Regions from separate parts of the Synechococcus sp. RS9907 genome, predicted to be linked through region 1. Evidence: predicted binding sites of a transcription regulator. Region 1 holds the regulator's gene; the other holds the start of a gene.

Region 1 (7,044 bases):
GTCAGATCCACCTGATCCCCTTGTAGTTCGATCATGCCGCCCTTGACGGTCCCGCCACTGCCGATGCGTGTTTTGAGCTTCTTCAGCAGCGCCTTGAAGCCCGCAGCATCCAGCTCCAGCCCACGGATCACCGTCACGGTTTTGCCCCCTTTGCCACCGCGGGTGGGCTGCACCCGCACCATTTGCTGCGCCTTGGCTGTGGGCTCAGCCGCAGGGCCGCTCGGTCGCTGCAGGCTTTCGGCACTGCTGAATTCCTGCCAGCCTCCCTTCGCCATCCATCCGTCGCAAGCGGATTTCATTGTCGATGACCGCCCATGCGGCACCCATGGCGTGACCGGCTGCTTACGCTGAGCCGACGCTCCGCCGTGGATCCGTGACCAGCACCCTGCCCAACGCCAGCACTCCGGATCCCTCCAGCCTGCAGCCAGCGGTGCGTCCCGGTGCCCATGGCCGCTTTGGGCGATTCGGTGGCCAGTACGTGCCCGAGACCCTGATGCCGGCCTTGGCGGAACTGGAGCAAGCGGCGGCTCAGGCCTGGAACGATCCGGCCTTCACCGCCGAGCTCAACCGCTTGCTCAAAAACTACGTCGGGCGGGCGACACCGTTGTACGAGGCCGAGCGTCTCACCGCCCACTACCGCCGTGCCGACGGTGGCCCCCGCATCTGGCTCAAGCGGGAAGACCTGAACCACACCGGTGCCCACAAGATCAACAACGCCCTGGGGCAGGCCCTGCTGGCCCTGCGCATGGGCAAGAAGCGGATCATTGCTGAGACCGGTGCGGGGCAGCACGGCGTCGCCACGGCCACGGTCTGTGCCCGCTTCGGTCTGGAGTGCGTGATCTACATGGGCGCTGAAGACATGCGCCGTCAAGCTCTCAACGTTTTCCGCATGCGTCTACTGGGCGCCACGGTGCAACCGGTGACGGCCGGCACCGCAACCCTCAAGGACGCCACCAGTGAAGCGATCCGCGATTGGGTGACCAACGTCGAGACCACCCACTACATCCTTGGATCCGTCGCTGGTCCGCACCCCTATCCGATGTTGGTGCGGGATTTCCATGCTGTGATCGGCGAAGAGTCCAAGCAGCAGTGTCAGGAGGCCTTCGGCCGGCTGCCCGACGTGCTGATGGCCTGCGTTGGCGGTGGCTCCAATGCCATGGGCCTGTTCCATCCCTTTGTTCAGGACACGTCTGTGCGGCTGATCGGTGTTGAGGCCGCTGGTGATGGTGTGGCCAGCGGTCGCCACGCCGCGACGATCACCGAGGGTCGTGCCGGTGTGCTGCACGGCGCCATGAGCCTGCTGCTGCAGGACGGCGACGGTCAGGTGATGGAGGCCCATTCCATCAGCGCAGGTCTCGATTACCCCGGAGTGGGGCCGGAGCACAGCTACCTGCGGGAGATCGGACGTGCCGAGTACGCCGCAGTCACCGACCAACAAGCCCTCGATGCCCTGCGCCTGGTGAGTGAGCTTGAGGGCATCATTCCAGCCCTGGAAACCGCCCATGCCTTCGCCTGGCTTGAGCAGCTTTGCCCCACCCTGGCCAATGGCACCGAAGTGGTGATCAACTGCTCTGGCCGCGGCGACAAGGACGTCAACACCGTGGCGGAGAAGCTGGGGGATCAGCTCTGAGGCTTCAGCTTCAGGCCAGCAGTAATTCCAGGTGGCGGGCCACCCTCTGTACGGCAGCCCGTGCCGTGGCATAGGCCATCCGCATCGGCCCCACCAGGGCTACATGGCCGAGCCCCTCGTTGCAGCGGTAGGGCGCCTGAACCACGGCACAGGCCTCCAGGGCTGGCTGCGGATGTTCGTCGCCGATCCACACCCGTGCGGATTCACCGCGGCTGATCAAGGTGGCGGGTTGGTCATCGATCAGTTCCAGCAGCGGCCGAAGGCTGGAGGTGCTTTCAAATTCCGGTTCGCTCACCAGCCTGGAAAGGCCATGCACCACCACCTGTGTGGAGTTGGCGGGGGTGGGCTGGTCCAGGGCGCTGCGCAGCACAGCACCGCTGCGTTGCAGCTGCCTGGGCAGTGCGTCCCAGTTCAGTTCGCCCTGCTCGAGCTGGGCCGACGCCCAGCGTTCCATCGCGGTGAGTTCAGCTTCAGCTCCGTGGGGCAGACGCAGGTTGAGGTGGCTGGCGCGGCCATTGGCTTCCACCAGCATCACCAGCAGTCGATCACCGCTGGGCACCAGACGGATCGTCTCCAGTTGCTGGTTCTCCTGCTGCGGTTGGGTGATCAGGCTCATCAGACCGGTGAAATCCGTCAGCCGCCGAGCCAGATGCATCAGCAGGTCGTCCAAACCGGCCCAACGAAGACTGAGGCCGGTGAGCTCCCGTTCCAGGTGTTGAACAGCGATGCCAGGTTCCGGCAGCAACGCGTCCACGTAGTGCCGGTATCCCATCGGACTGGGAACGCGTCCAGCGGACGTGTGCGGTTGATGCAGCAGTCCTCGGCGCTCAAGCGCCCCCATGGCGGAGCGAACGGTGGCGGAGCTGGCGGGAATGCCGAAGCGTTGCACCAGGGTGCGGCTGCCCACCGGTTCCATCGTGTCGACGTAGTGGTGCACCGTCGCCTGAAGCACCTGTTCTTGCCGAAGGGACAGGGGCTTGCTCATCAGTAGCGGGGAACGCTGGGATCCACCTGAAGGCTCCAGGCATCAATGCCTCCCTCAAGGTTCCACACCTCCAGGCCCCAGGGTTGGTCCAGCAGCCACAGGCCGAAGTGGTAACTGCGCACGCCGGCATGGCAGACCACCACGACGGGTTGATCGGGGTTGAGGTCGGCCTGCAGTGTTCCAAGCCATGCATTGGATTGGCTCAGGGGGCGGTGCAGCACCGCACCTGGGAAGGCGGCGATCGCAAGCTCAGCCTCCTCGCGCACATCCACCAGTTGCGGAGAAGGACGCTCGCTTTGCAGCCATTGCTGCAGTTCAGAGGCTTGGATTGGTTGTGGTTGTTGGGATTGGCCCATGGCGCCATTCTGCGGTGATGGACAAAGATGAGGCGACCCGAGACCGCCGGCCCATGAAGGCCCGCCCCTTCCTCAGCGCTGCCGGTGCTGTGCTGCTGTCGCTGCTTCTGCTGGCCGTTGGCCTGCTCTGGACCATGAACCGCCAGAGCCCCCTGCAGCTGGCGGAGCAGCCGTTGCATCTGCCTCGGGCGGCCCGGTTCGTGCCCCGGGATGCTGATCTCTCGCTCCATTGGCTGGCCGATCCAGGACGGCTGCCGGCCTATGCCCAGGCCGTGGCCCCTGCCTCTCAACGCCGCGATGCCCGTGATGGTGCCCGGCAGTGGCGTGAAGGCGTCTTTGCCTTGGCGGGCCTCCAGTTCGCCCTTGAGCTGGAGCCCTGGCTTGGTGAGGAGGTCAGTCTCACCCTCACCGATGGAGCCTCCAACGCCGGTTGGGTGTTGGCTTTGACCAGTCGGGATGACGACGGCGCCCGGCGCTTTCTGCAACGGTTCTGGCAGACCCGCAGCCTGGCGGGCACCGACCTGCAGATCAGCAGTTACCGCGGAATCGGTGTGATCAGCGGCCAGGGGGCGTTTGTGGGGCATGACCCCCAACCCCTGGCCACGGCCTTGATTGACGATGATCTGCTGCTGGTGGCCTCAGGCCGGGGCGTGCTGGAGCAGGCCCTCGATGTCTCTCAGCTCCCGGATCAGCATCAGCTGGGGGATCAACGCCTGCAGCGTCAGGTGGCTGAGCTCGGTGAAGGCGTGGCTCTGCTCACGGCATCTCCCCACGCCCTCGAGCATTGGTTGCAGGTGCCCGAGCTGGTGGCTCAGCGGGACGATCTGAGCGGACTCGTGGCATCACTGCGACCGGAGGGTTCAACCCTGGCGGTGGATGGGCGCCTCGGCTTCCGGCAAGCCCTTGACTCCGCCCCCTGGCCTGGGCTCACGGATCTGACGGCGTCGGCCGGAGGCCATGCCCGCTGGCTGGCTCAGCTGCAGAGTCCATCCCGTCTGTTGGATCCCAGCGAAAGCCATCCGCTGGCCCAATGGTTCGCTCCATGGCTGAAGAAGCACTTGGCGGGCCAGCCGGCGGCAGAGGCTGTTGTGGGAGCCGATGACGGTCCTCTGCTTTGGCAGGACCAACCCCAGGGCTGGCTGCTGGCCACCCGCCCGCAAAGCCCCTCCAGGGATGTGGTGGATGCGCGTCTGCAGGAGCAGGGCCTGACCCGTTCTGAACTGGAGGGGGATGGCGAGGCGTTGAGCGTGTGGACGCGGCTGGTGCGCCAGCGGGGACGCCAGCCGGGGGTGGATGCTCAATTGGCTGTGGCTCAGGTGCGCTCGTCTGCGTTGAACTGGTGGGGCGAGTCTCTGATGGCGTTGGCGCAGCGCCAGAACGGGCGTGCTCTCCAGCCCCGCTTGAACCAGTGGCAGGAGCTCACAGCCTCCGCCCAACCGGCGCAGGCCCTCCTGCTGGCGGATGAGCCTGCCCGTGCACTGTTGGGGCAATGGCGGCCCTGGGCCCTGCTGCAGGTGATGGCGGGGCGGCCGCTTCAGGATCAGGTCCGCGGCCTTGCGGTGGCCGTCGACGTTGATCGTCAGGAGCAAGGCAGTACCGAGATTCCCTTGCATGCCCGGCTCGAACTCGGCTGACCTGGTTCTGTTGCGGCATGGCATCGCCGAACCCCGCCAGGCAGGGCGTGATCATCCGGATCGTGCCCTGACCGCCGCTGGCCGTCAGCGCACCCGGCTGGTGATGGCGGCCCTGGTGAAACGGGGTCTGCGCCTGGATCGGCTGTTGACCAGTCCTTACCGCCGGGCCCTGCAAACGGCTGAACTGGCGCTGGAGGCGGGGCTCGCCTCCACGCTCGCGCTTGACGAACGACTCGAGCCGGGAGGGGACCTGGCAACGGTGCTCACGCCGTTCGATGGGGCCATCGGCCTGGTGGGCCATGAGCCGGACCTTGGCGATCTGGCCTGCGGTCTTCTGGGGTGTCCCCAGGGTGCCCTGGTGCTGAAGAAAGCCGGCGTGATCCAGCTGCGTCGTTCCGCGGGCCAGTGGCAGTTGAAGGCCTTGCTCCGACCGGCCCTGTTGATTGACGAATTAAGTTGCTGAGAGAGGCGATCGGCCCTTGGCTCAGCAGCAGACAGGAGACCTGCGCCATGCGCGGACCGGAATCGAACTGCGTCCGGGGCTTGATGGCGTGCCGGCAACCCAGTCGGCGATCTGCGACATCGACGGGGAGAAGGGGCTGCTCACCTATCGCGGCTACCCGATGCAGGATCTGGCGGCCAACAGCAGCTTCCTGGAAACGGCTTACCTGCTGATCTGGGGAGAGCTGCCCAGCCGCGACCAACTGGCGGAGTTTGAACACGCGGTGCAGATGCACCGGCGGGTCAGCTTCCGGGTGCGGGACATGATGAAGTGCTTCCCGGCCAGCGGTCATCCCATGGATGCCCTGCAGTCGAGTGCAGCGTCCCTGGGTCTGTTCTATTCCCGCCGGGCGATCGACGACCCGCAGTACATCTACGACGCAGTGGTGCGGCTGATCGCCAAGATCCCCACGATGGTGGCGGCGTTTCAGCTGATCCGCAAAGGCCAGGATCCGATTCAGCCTCGGGATGATCTGGCCTACTCCGCCAACTTCCTCTACATGCTCACGGAGCGGGAGCCGGATCCCCTGGCGGCGCGGATTTTTGACCGCTGTCTGATGCTCCATGCCGAGCACAGCCTCAATGCCAGCACCTTCAGTGCCCGGGTCACCGCCAGCACCCTCACCGACCCCTACGCCGTGGTGGCTTCAGCCGTCGGCACCCTGGCGGGTCCACTCCATGGCGGCGCCAATGAAGACGTTCTCGCCATGCTCGAGCAGGTGGGGAGCCCTGAGAACGCCGGCGCTTTCCTGGATGAGGCCATCGCGGCCAAGCGCAAAATCATGGGCTTCGGCCACCGGGAATACAAGGTGAAAGATCCCCGTGCGGTGATCCTGCAGTCGCTGGTGGAAGAGATGTTTGCCAGCTTCGGTCACGACGACCTCTACGACGTGGCCCGAGCCATCGAAGAGGAAGCTGCGTCGCGCCTCGGCCCCAAAGGCATCTACCCCAACGTGGATTTCTATTCGGGCCTTGTGTACCGGAAGCTCGGCATTCCCAGGGATCTGTTCACGCCGGTCTTCGCCATTGCCAGGGTCGCCGGCTGGTTGGCCCATTGGCGGGAACAGCTCGGGGCGAACCGGATTTTCCGGCCTTCGCAGATCTATTCCGGATCCCAGCCACGCTCATGGATGCCCATCGAGGAGCGTGTTTCGGCTCCGGCCGCCTAAGTTGCACCCACTTCCGTCGACACCATGGTGAGTCCGGGACTTGACCTGGAATTGAGCTTTAGCCAGGCCTTGCAGGGGTTTGGCCTCTCTCCGGAGGTGGCGAGGCTGCTCTGGCTGCCGCTGCCGATGCTGCTGGTCCTGGTGGCTGCAGTGGTGGGTGTGCTGGTCTCGGTGTGGCTGGAACGCAAAATTTCCGCCGCCGTTCAGCAGCGGATCGGTCCTGAATACGCCGGTGCCCTTGGCGTGCTTCAGCCTCTGGCCGACGGCCTCAAGCTTCTGGTCAAGGAAGACATCATCCCGGCGCGGGCCGACAGCCTGCTGTTCACCCTCGGCCCTGTGTTGGTGGTGGTGCCGGTGATCATCTCCTGGCTGATCATCCCCTTCGGCCAGAACCTGTTGATCAGCAATGTGGGCGTGGGGATTTTCCTCTGGATCGCCTTCAGCAGCATTCAGCCGATTGGTCTGCTGATGAGCGGCTATGCCTCCAACAACAAGTACTCGCTGTTGGGGGGTCTGCGGGCCGCGGCTCAATCGATCAGCTACGAGATTCCCCTGGCTCTGTCAGTCCTGGCCATCGTGATGATGACCAACTCGCTGAGCACGGTCGACATCGTCGGTCAGCAGACCGGTGCTGGCATTTTGAGCTGGAACATCTGGCGTCAGCCGGTGGGTTTCCTGATCTTCTGGATCTGCGCCCTGGCCGAGTGTGAGCGTCTTCCCTTCGACCTTCCCGAGGCCGAAGAAGAGCTGGTTGCCGGTTATCAGACCG
Region 2 (7,044 bases), 320 kb from region 1:
ACGGTTGATGCGATCATCGAATTAAGCCAGTCAGGACGAGTGTCGAAAGAAACAGAAGTCGAACTCTTACAACTAGCCAAGCAAAATCGGCCAAAGGCACTCAAGCTCTCACGACTACTGGAACATGCAACGAAAGAACTTCTTAAAGATTGATGCTCGTATCAGCATGAAATCAGCAATATACCCTTCATACATCTGATAGCATCTATACGCCGAAAATCGATCACGTTTTGATCTTTTGTGTGTTGGCATTAGTGCAAAAATGACCTGAGTGCATGTATGCTATGAGTGAGCGCAAAGCCTGACAAAAAAATGAAAAAAAATACAGATTTAAATAATTCAGTTAAGACTCAATTCAAAATTCCCTTAAAAAAGCTACCAGATACCCTGGCTCAGAAGGTCTGCAACCCAATTTGGAAAAAGATTATCGACGCAATTGAGCATGGAGAGGTTCAACCAATCCTTGAGTTGATCAACACAATTGACAAAGAACCAAGGTCGCCATGCTTACCACACCCTTTCAAGAAATCAATGGATACATTTCCCACTAAAAGTAGGCGCGAAGGCATGTGCAATTTTATATTTTTTAGCGACTTAAACCACAATAATGAATGGATCCTGTGCCAAGGGACATCATTCGTGGATGCACTATTTTCTACAAAAGATTATGGAAAACATAAGTTATCCATTAACGATAAAACCATAATAAACTCACTCAGACGAGTGTTAAAAAAAGAAAACAAAAAGAATCAACAAAACTCGAAAAAAAATAAAGCAGTTTTTGCTGGTTATTTGCTTGACCAAACACGACCATATCATCATTTCTACGACCAACTTAAATGGATGGTGCACCTAAACAATACGAAGCCAATTGTCAGCCAGAATTCTTTTTTCAGGCCTAAATACCTAGACGAAATCAAAAGATTTAAGCGCACAACCGAACCCACATTTTCTATGTTTCCATTGGTCATTGGTTCAAACCAGATGGGAATGAAGCTTGATCAGTATACCGATAAAATGGAAAAAGTTGTCTGTCAAGACAGCCTGAAAGGCTTTGGAATCAGCATGCTCAATTATCGATGGAGTAAATTCATTAAAGATATCAAGAAAATATCAGGAAATAACAATACCCTTACTCTTTGGTTTGGTATTTCCGGTCAAAAAAGGATTTGGATCGAACAAGAGGAGTTTCTTCCCGCATTGGTCGAAGAATTAAAGCCTTGGTTCGATTCATTTATTTTTTTAATTGATGGATTCACGAACTACGAAAACAATAAATACGAAACAGTAAAAGGAACCAAATCAATACCAATAGAACAAGATCTTGTAGTAATTCATTCGATACGGAAAAAACTTTTGCTACATCCAAACACTTCTGTTGTTAGCCTTATAGGAAAAACCTATCGAAAAAAAATTCAGTACTGTCAATCTGCTGATTTTTTCATCGCCAATGCCGGTGCTGGGCAACTCGTTCCACATCGGTTTTGCAAAAAACCAGGGATCCTTCACTCAAATGAGAAGCATTGTGTTTTCCCTACAGGAATTAACAATACAACCGTGAAATCAGTAGACAAATCTTTCGTAAAAGATGTTGGAAATCTATTTACAAAAGGCAAAGGGAAGGAGAGATTAGGCAGTGGTTTAATCAGCTACAGCATCAAGGTTCAAATTGTAATCAACATGATCAAAGAAATGCTGGAGTTGCGCGATTAAAGAGCAATGCAATGGCGAACCGCAAACTCACCAACGGCTCAAATTTTTCATGAAAACAAATTAAATCTCTGGCACTTTTAAACCCGATTTAAAAAAGGCAAGCTCCTTGTAGACCCGATCAAGCTCGTACAACGTTTTTGTTTCCTTCTTTTCAAGGATTTCAACCCGCTTCAACAGATCCTCCAACAGCTTGTTTTGCAAAGATTCAACCTGAACTTGCCTTTTTTGGACGCCTTTTGAGGGAACAGAAGCCGTGCTGGCCGGGGAAAGAATGCCTCCATCCGTTTCGACGTACAACAAGGCAAGACGCTCCAACACCTTGGAGTAGGCCTTGTCTTGCTGTCGGCAAAGGGCCTTGAAACGCCGCAGCGTCTCAGGAGCGAACTGGGCGGCAAAAGCTCCGGGGCGCTGGGGCATTTGTCCCGACAGATCAATCCATAGTAAGACACTAGCCGGCGCCTCTCCGCACCTCACATCCTTCATGGCCGGCAACCAACGCCGACCCCCAGGCACCATATGTCTTGTAAAAACTAGTTCTTACAAGACAGCATCCGAACACAAAAAAGAGGCCCCGCAGGACCTCTTGGCATGACTTGAGTTCGGGTGATCGGGTGGCCTCCCGACCACCCGAAGGTCGATCAGTAGTCGAAGTCGCCGCCGCCCATGCCGCCGCCGGCAGGAGCTGCTTCCTTCTTCTCAGGCAGATCAGCCACGATGCACTCGGTGGTGAGCACCATGCCAGCGATGGATGCGGCATTTTGCAAACCGGAGCGGGTCACCTTGGCGGGGTCGACGATGCCGGCAGCCAGCATGTCGACGTACTCACCGGAGGCAGCGTTGAAGCCTTCGGCACCAGCGCGAGCCTTGACGTTCTCTGCCACAACAGCGCCGTTGGCACCTGCATTTTCAGCGATGCGCATCAGCGGAGCGGTGAGAGCAGCAGCCACGATGTTGGCGCCGATCAGTTCCTCGCCGGACAAGCTGGAGGCTGCCCACTGCTCCAGGGCCGGAGCCAGGTGAGCCAGGGTTGTGCCGCCGCCAGGAACGATGCCTTCCTCAACAGCCGCCTTGGTGGCGTTGATGGCGTCCTCGAGACGGAGTTTCTTGTCCTTCATCTCGGTTTCGGTGGCTGCACCCACCTTCACCACAGCCACGCCACCGGCCAGCTTGGCCAGGCGTTCCTGCAGCTTCTCCTTGTCGTAGGTGGAATCGGTCTCGTCCATCTGCTTCTTGATCTGTTCGCAGCGGGCGCCGACAGCAGCCTCATTGCCCTCGGCAACGATGGTGGTGGTGTCCTTGTTGATGGTGATGCGACGGGCGGTTCCCAGCATCTCGAGCTTGGCGTTCTCCAGCTTGAGACCGGCATCTTCGGTGATCAGCTGACCGTTGGTGAGCACAGCCATGTCTTCCAACATGGCCTTGCGGCGATCACCAAAACCAGGAGCCTTCACAGCGGCCACGTTCAGCACACCGCGCAGACGGTTCACCACCAGAGTGGCCAGGGCTTCCTTCTCGATGTCCTCAGCAATGATCAGCAGAGGCTTGCCGGTGCGGGCGATTTGCTCCAGCACGGGCACCAGATCCTGCACCAGACCGATCTTCTTGTCGGTGAGAAGGATGTAAGGCTCGTCGAGGACGGCTTCCATCCGCTCGGTGTCGGTGGCGAAATAAGGAGAGATGTAGCCCTTATCGAAGCGCATGCCCTCGGTGACCTCGAGTTCGGTCTCCATGGACTTGCCCTCTTCGAGGGAAATCACACCTTCCTTGCCAACCTTGTCCATGGCATCGGCAATCATCTTGCCGACTTCTTCATCGTTGCCAGCGGAGATGGTGCCGACCTGAGCGATGGCATTGCTGTCAGCGATGGGCTTGGCCATTTCCTTGATCTTGCTGACCAGGAAATCGGACGCCTTGTCGATGCCCTTCTTCAGGGTGATGGCATTAGCACCCGCAGCCACGTTGCGCAGACCCGCCTTGACCATGGCGTGGGCCAGAACGGTGGCGGTGGTGGTGCCGTCACCGGCAGCGTCGTTGGTTTTGGAGGCGGCCTGACGGATCAGAGCAACACCGGTGTTCTCGATGTGGTCTTCGAGCTCGATCTCCTTGGCGATGGTGACGCCGTCATTGATGATCTGGGGTGCACCGAACTTCTTCTCGAGCACCACATTGCGGCCCTTGGGGCCCAGGGTCACGGCAACGGATTCGCAGAGGATGTCGATGCCTTTTTCGAGCGCGCGACGGGCGTTCTCGTTGTAGATGATGCGCTTTGCCATGGAAGGCGGTTCCTAATGAAGAGGATGGTTAAGGGAGGCTGAGTTGAGACTCAAGCCGCAATGCAGCGGGGCTGATCTCAGTTGACGACAGCCAGGATGTCCTTCTCGGACAGCAGCACGTATTCATCGCTGCCAAGCTTGATGTCGGTGCCGGCGTACTTGCTGTAGAGCACCTTGTCGCCCACACCAACTTCGGGAGCCTGACGGCTGCCGTCGTCGTTGCGCTTGCCGGGGCCCACCTGAACCACTTCGCCCACCTGGGGCTTTTCTTTGGCGGTGTCAGGCAGAAGGATGCCGCCGGCAGTCTTCTCTTCGGATTCAGAGACCTTGACGAACACGCGGTCGCCGAGGGGTTTAACGGTCGAGACGCTGAGAGAAACAGCAGCCATGGGTACTTGCAGGAGCAGGGACAGGGCGCAGTGCGCCACGCATCGACGCGAGTTGGCACTCGATGCCGATGAGTGCCAACGTATGCAAGCGACCACCCCCCGGGCCATACCCCAAGCTGTGCGGGTGACCGAACCGGAGGGGGTGCAACCACAGCGGTGGTATGGTTGCGCCGCTCTGAATGGGTCCGAGCGCGCAGCGCCTGTTCCCGCAACTCTCCTTCCTATGGTCGCTTCTGCTCCTGCATCTGCTGGCACCAAGGGTGTGATCCGTCAGGTGATCGGCCCGGTTCTGGACGTGGAATTTCCCGCCGGGAAACTGCCCAAGATCTACAACGCCCTGCGCATCGAGGGGAAAAACCCCGCAGGTGACGACGTCGCCCTGACCGCTGAGGTTCAACAGCTTCTGGGTGATCACCGGGTTCGTGCCGTTGCCATGAGTGGCACCGACGGTTTGGTGCGCGGCATGGAAGCCGTTGACACCGGTGCCCCGATCTCCGTGCCCGTTGGTGAAGGCACCCTCGGCCGCATCTTCAACGTGCTGGGCGAGCCCGTCGACGAGCAGGGTCCCGTCAACACTACGGCCACCGCTCCCATCCACCGGGATGCCCCCAACATCACCGAGCTTGAGACAAAGCCCAAGGTGTTCGAGACCGGCATCAAGGTGATCGACCTGCTGGCTCCCTATCGCCAGGGCGGCAAGGTCGGCCTGTTCGGCGGTGCCGGCGTGGGCAAGACCGTGCTGATTCAGGAGCTGATCAACAACATCGCCAAGGAGCACGGCGGTGTGTCTGTGTTCGGTGGTGTGGGTGAGCGCACCCGTGAGGGCAACGACCTCTACGAGGAATTCAAGGAATCCGGCGTGATCAACGCCGACGACCTGTCCAAGTCGAAGGTGGCCCTCTGCTACGGCCAAATGAACGAGCCCCCCGGCGCCCGCATGCGCGTGGGCCTCTCCGCTCTGACCATGGCTGAGCACTTCCGCGACGTGAACAAGCAGGACGTGCTGCTGTTCGTGGACAACATCTTCCGTTTCGTGCAGGCCGGTTCCGAGGTGTCCGCACTTCTGGGCCGCATGCCTTCCGCTGTGGGCTACCAGCCCACCCTGGGCACCGACGTGGGTGCCCTGCAGGAGCGTGTTGCGTCCACCGTTGAAGGTTCGATCACCTCGATCCAGGCCGTTTACGTGCCTGCTGACGACCTGACCGACCCCGCCCCGGCCACCACCTTTGCCCACCTCGACGCCACCACGGTGCTGAACCGTGCCCTGGCCTCCAAGGGCATCTACCCCGCTGTGGATCCTCTGGATTCCACCAGCACCATGCTCCAGCCAGCTGTGGTGGGTGACGAGCACTACCGCACCGCCCGCGCCGTGCAGTCCACCCTGCAGCGCTACAAGGAACTGCAGGACATCATCGCGATTCTGGGTCTCGACGAACTGTCGGAAGACGACCGTCGCACCGTGGATCGTGCCCGCAAGGTGGAGAAGTTCCTCTCCCAGCCTTTCTTCGTGGCTGAAATCTTCACCGGCATGCCCGGCAAGTACGTGAAGCTGGAGGAGACCATCGCTGGTTTCAACCAGATCCTTTCCGGTGAGCTGGACAGCCTCCCCGAAGCCGCCTTCTACCTGGTGGGCAACATCGAGGAAGTGAAAGCCAAGGCCGAGAAGATCGCCGCCGAAACCAAGTGATCCCTGCGGGGGTGTGATTCACACCCCCAATCACGTGTTTCTCGACAGTCCGTTCTCTTTTCGAACCAAGGTTCATGTCCCTCACCCTCCGCGTGCTGGCAACAGACCAGAACGTCTTTGATGGCAGCGCCGACGAGGTGATCCTGCCCAGTACCACCGGTCAACTCGGCATCCTGCCCGGCCACATCTCCCTGCTCACCGCCATCGACATCGGTGTGCTGCGGGTGCGTGCCAACGGTGCCTGGAACTCCATCGCTCTGATGGGTGGTTTTGCCGAAGTGGATGCTGATGAAGTCACCGTTCTGGTGAACAAGGCCGAACTGGGCAGCTCCATCGATGCCGCTGCCGCCGAAGCCGCTTTCCAGAAGGCCTCCACCGTGGTGGCTGGCATGGAAGGCCAACCTGCTTCGCCGGAAAAACTCAAGGCGCAGCAACAGCTGAATGAAGCCCGCGCTCGCCTTCAGGCCAGCAAAACCGCCGACTGATTCATCCCCCTGTTTCAAGGATGACGTCGCCAAAGGCCAGGGGTTACCGCCCCTGGCCTTTTTCGTGGTGTGGTTTGTCCTTTCGTCATCCCAACACCAGCCAAGCCACGGGAAGGCATAAAAAAACCTGCCCGAAGGCAGGTTTGCATCATCAACTTGAAAAGCGGAATCAGGCGGTACCGCAGAAGGTGACGTCGGGGAACTTGGCCTTGGCCTCGTCGAGGCTCTTGCCTTTGCCCTCTTCCTGCCAGTAGTTGATCACCTCAGTGGCCTGGTTGAGCACTTCAACCCGCTCGTTGTCGGTGATCCAGCTCTTGCCTTCCAGTTCGGTCTTCAGGCTTTCCCAGGCATCCTCACGGGGCCAGAAGAAGTAGGAAGTGAGGGGGCTGGGGCCACCGCCAACGATCTGATCAACCGCAAGGGCCACGTTGTCGGGAAGCCAGAGGATCTTCAGCAGGAAGCGGCCCTCATCGGCCTTGGGGGTGTAACCGGAAGGA

Evidence for each region. Region 1 encodes HrcA, which represses chaperone genes, less so after heat shock. Its sites were predicted from a motif close to TTAGCACTCNNNNNNNNNGAGTGCTAA; they were not measured.
Region 2: a site for HrcA is predicted at 4,428-4,454, ahead of groES (co-chaperone GroES). Genes of this name have one in related genera too.

What each region holds. Positions count from the first base shown of each region.
Region 1 is NZ_CP047944.1:2,326,664-2,333,707, reverse strand. It holds gene SynRS9907_RS12710 (translation initiation factor) at 1-275, opposite strand, end outside; gene trpB (tryptophan synthase subunit beta) at 374-1,630, shown strand; gene hrcA (heat-inducible transcriptional repressor HrcA) at 1,641-2,615, opposite strand; gene SynRS9907_RS12695 (rhodanese-like domain-containing protein) at 2,615-2,971, opposite strand; gene SynRS9907_RS12690 (DUF3352 domain-containing protein) at 3,025-4,605, shown strand; gene sixA (phosphohistidine phosphatase SixA) at 4,583-5,068, shown strand; gene SynRS9907_RS12680 (citrate synthase) at 5,085-6,275, shown strand; gene nuoH (NADH-quinone oxidoreductase subunit NuoH) at 6,303-7,044, shown strand, end outside.
Region 2 is NZ_CP047944.1:2,008,297-2,015,340, forward strand. It holds gene SynRS9907_RS11085 (hypothetical protein) at 1-153, shown strand, start outside; gene SynRS9907_RS11090 (hypothetical protein) at 289-1,713, shown strand; gene SynRS9907_RS11095 (hypothetical protein) at 1,774-2,130, opposite strand; gene groL (chaperonin GroEL) at 2,352-3,986, opposite strand; gene groES (co-chaperone GroES) at 4,064-4,375, opposite strand; gene atpD (F0F1 ATP synthase subunit beta) at 4,599-6,062, shown strand; gene atpC (ATP synthase F1 subunit epsilon) at 6,137-6,547, shown strand; gene SynRS9907_RS11120 (30S ribosomal protein PSRP-3) at 6,717-7,044, opposite strand, start outside.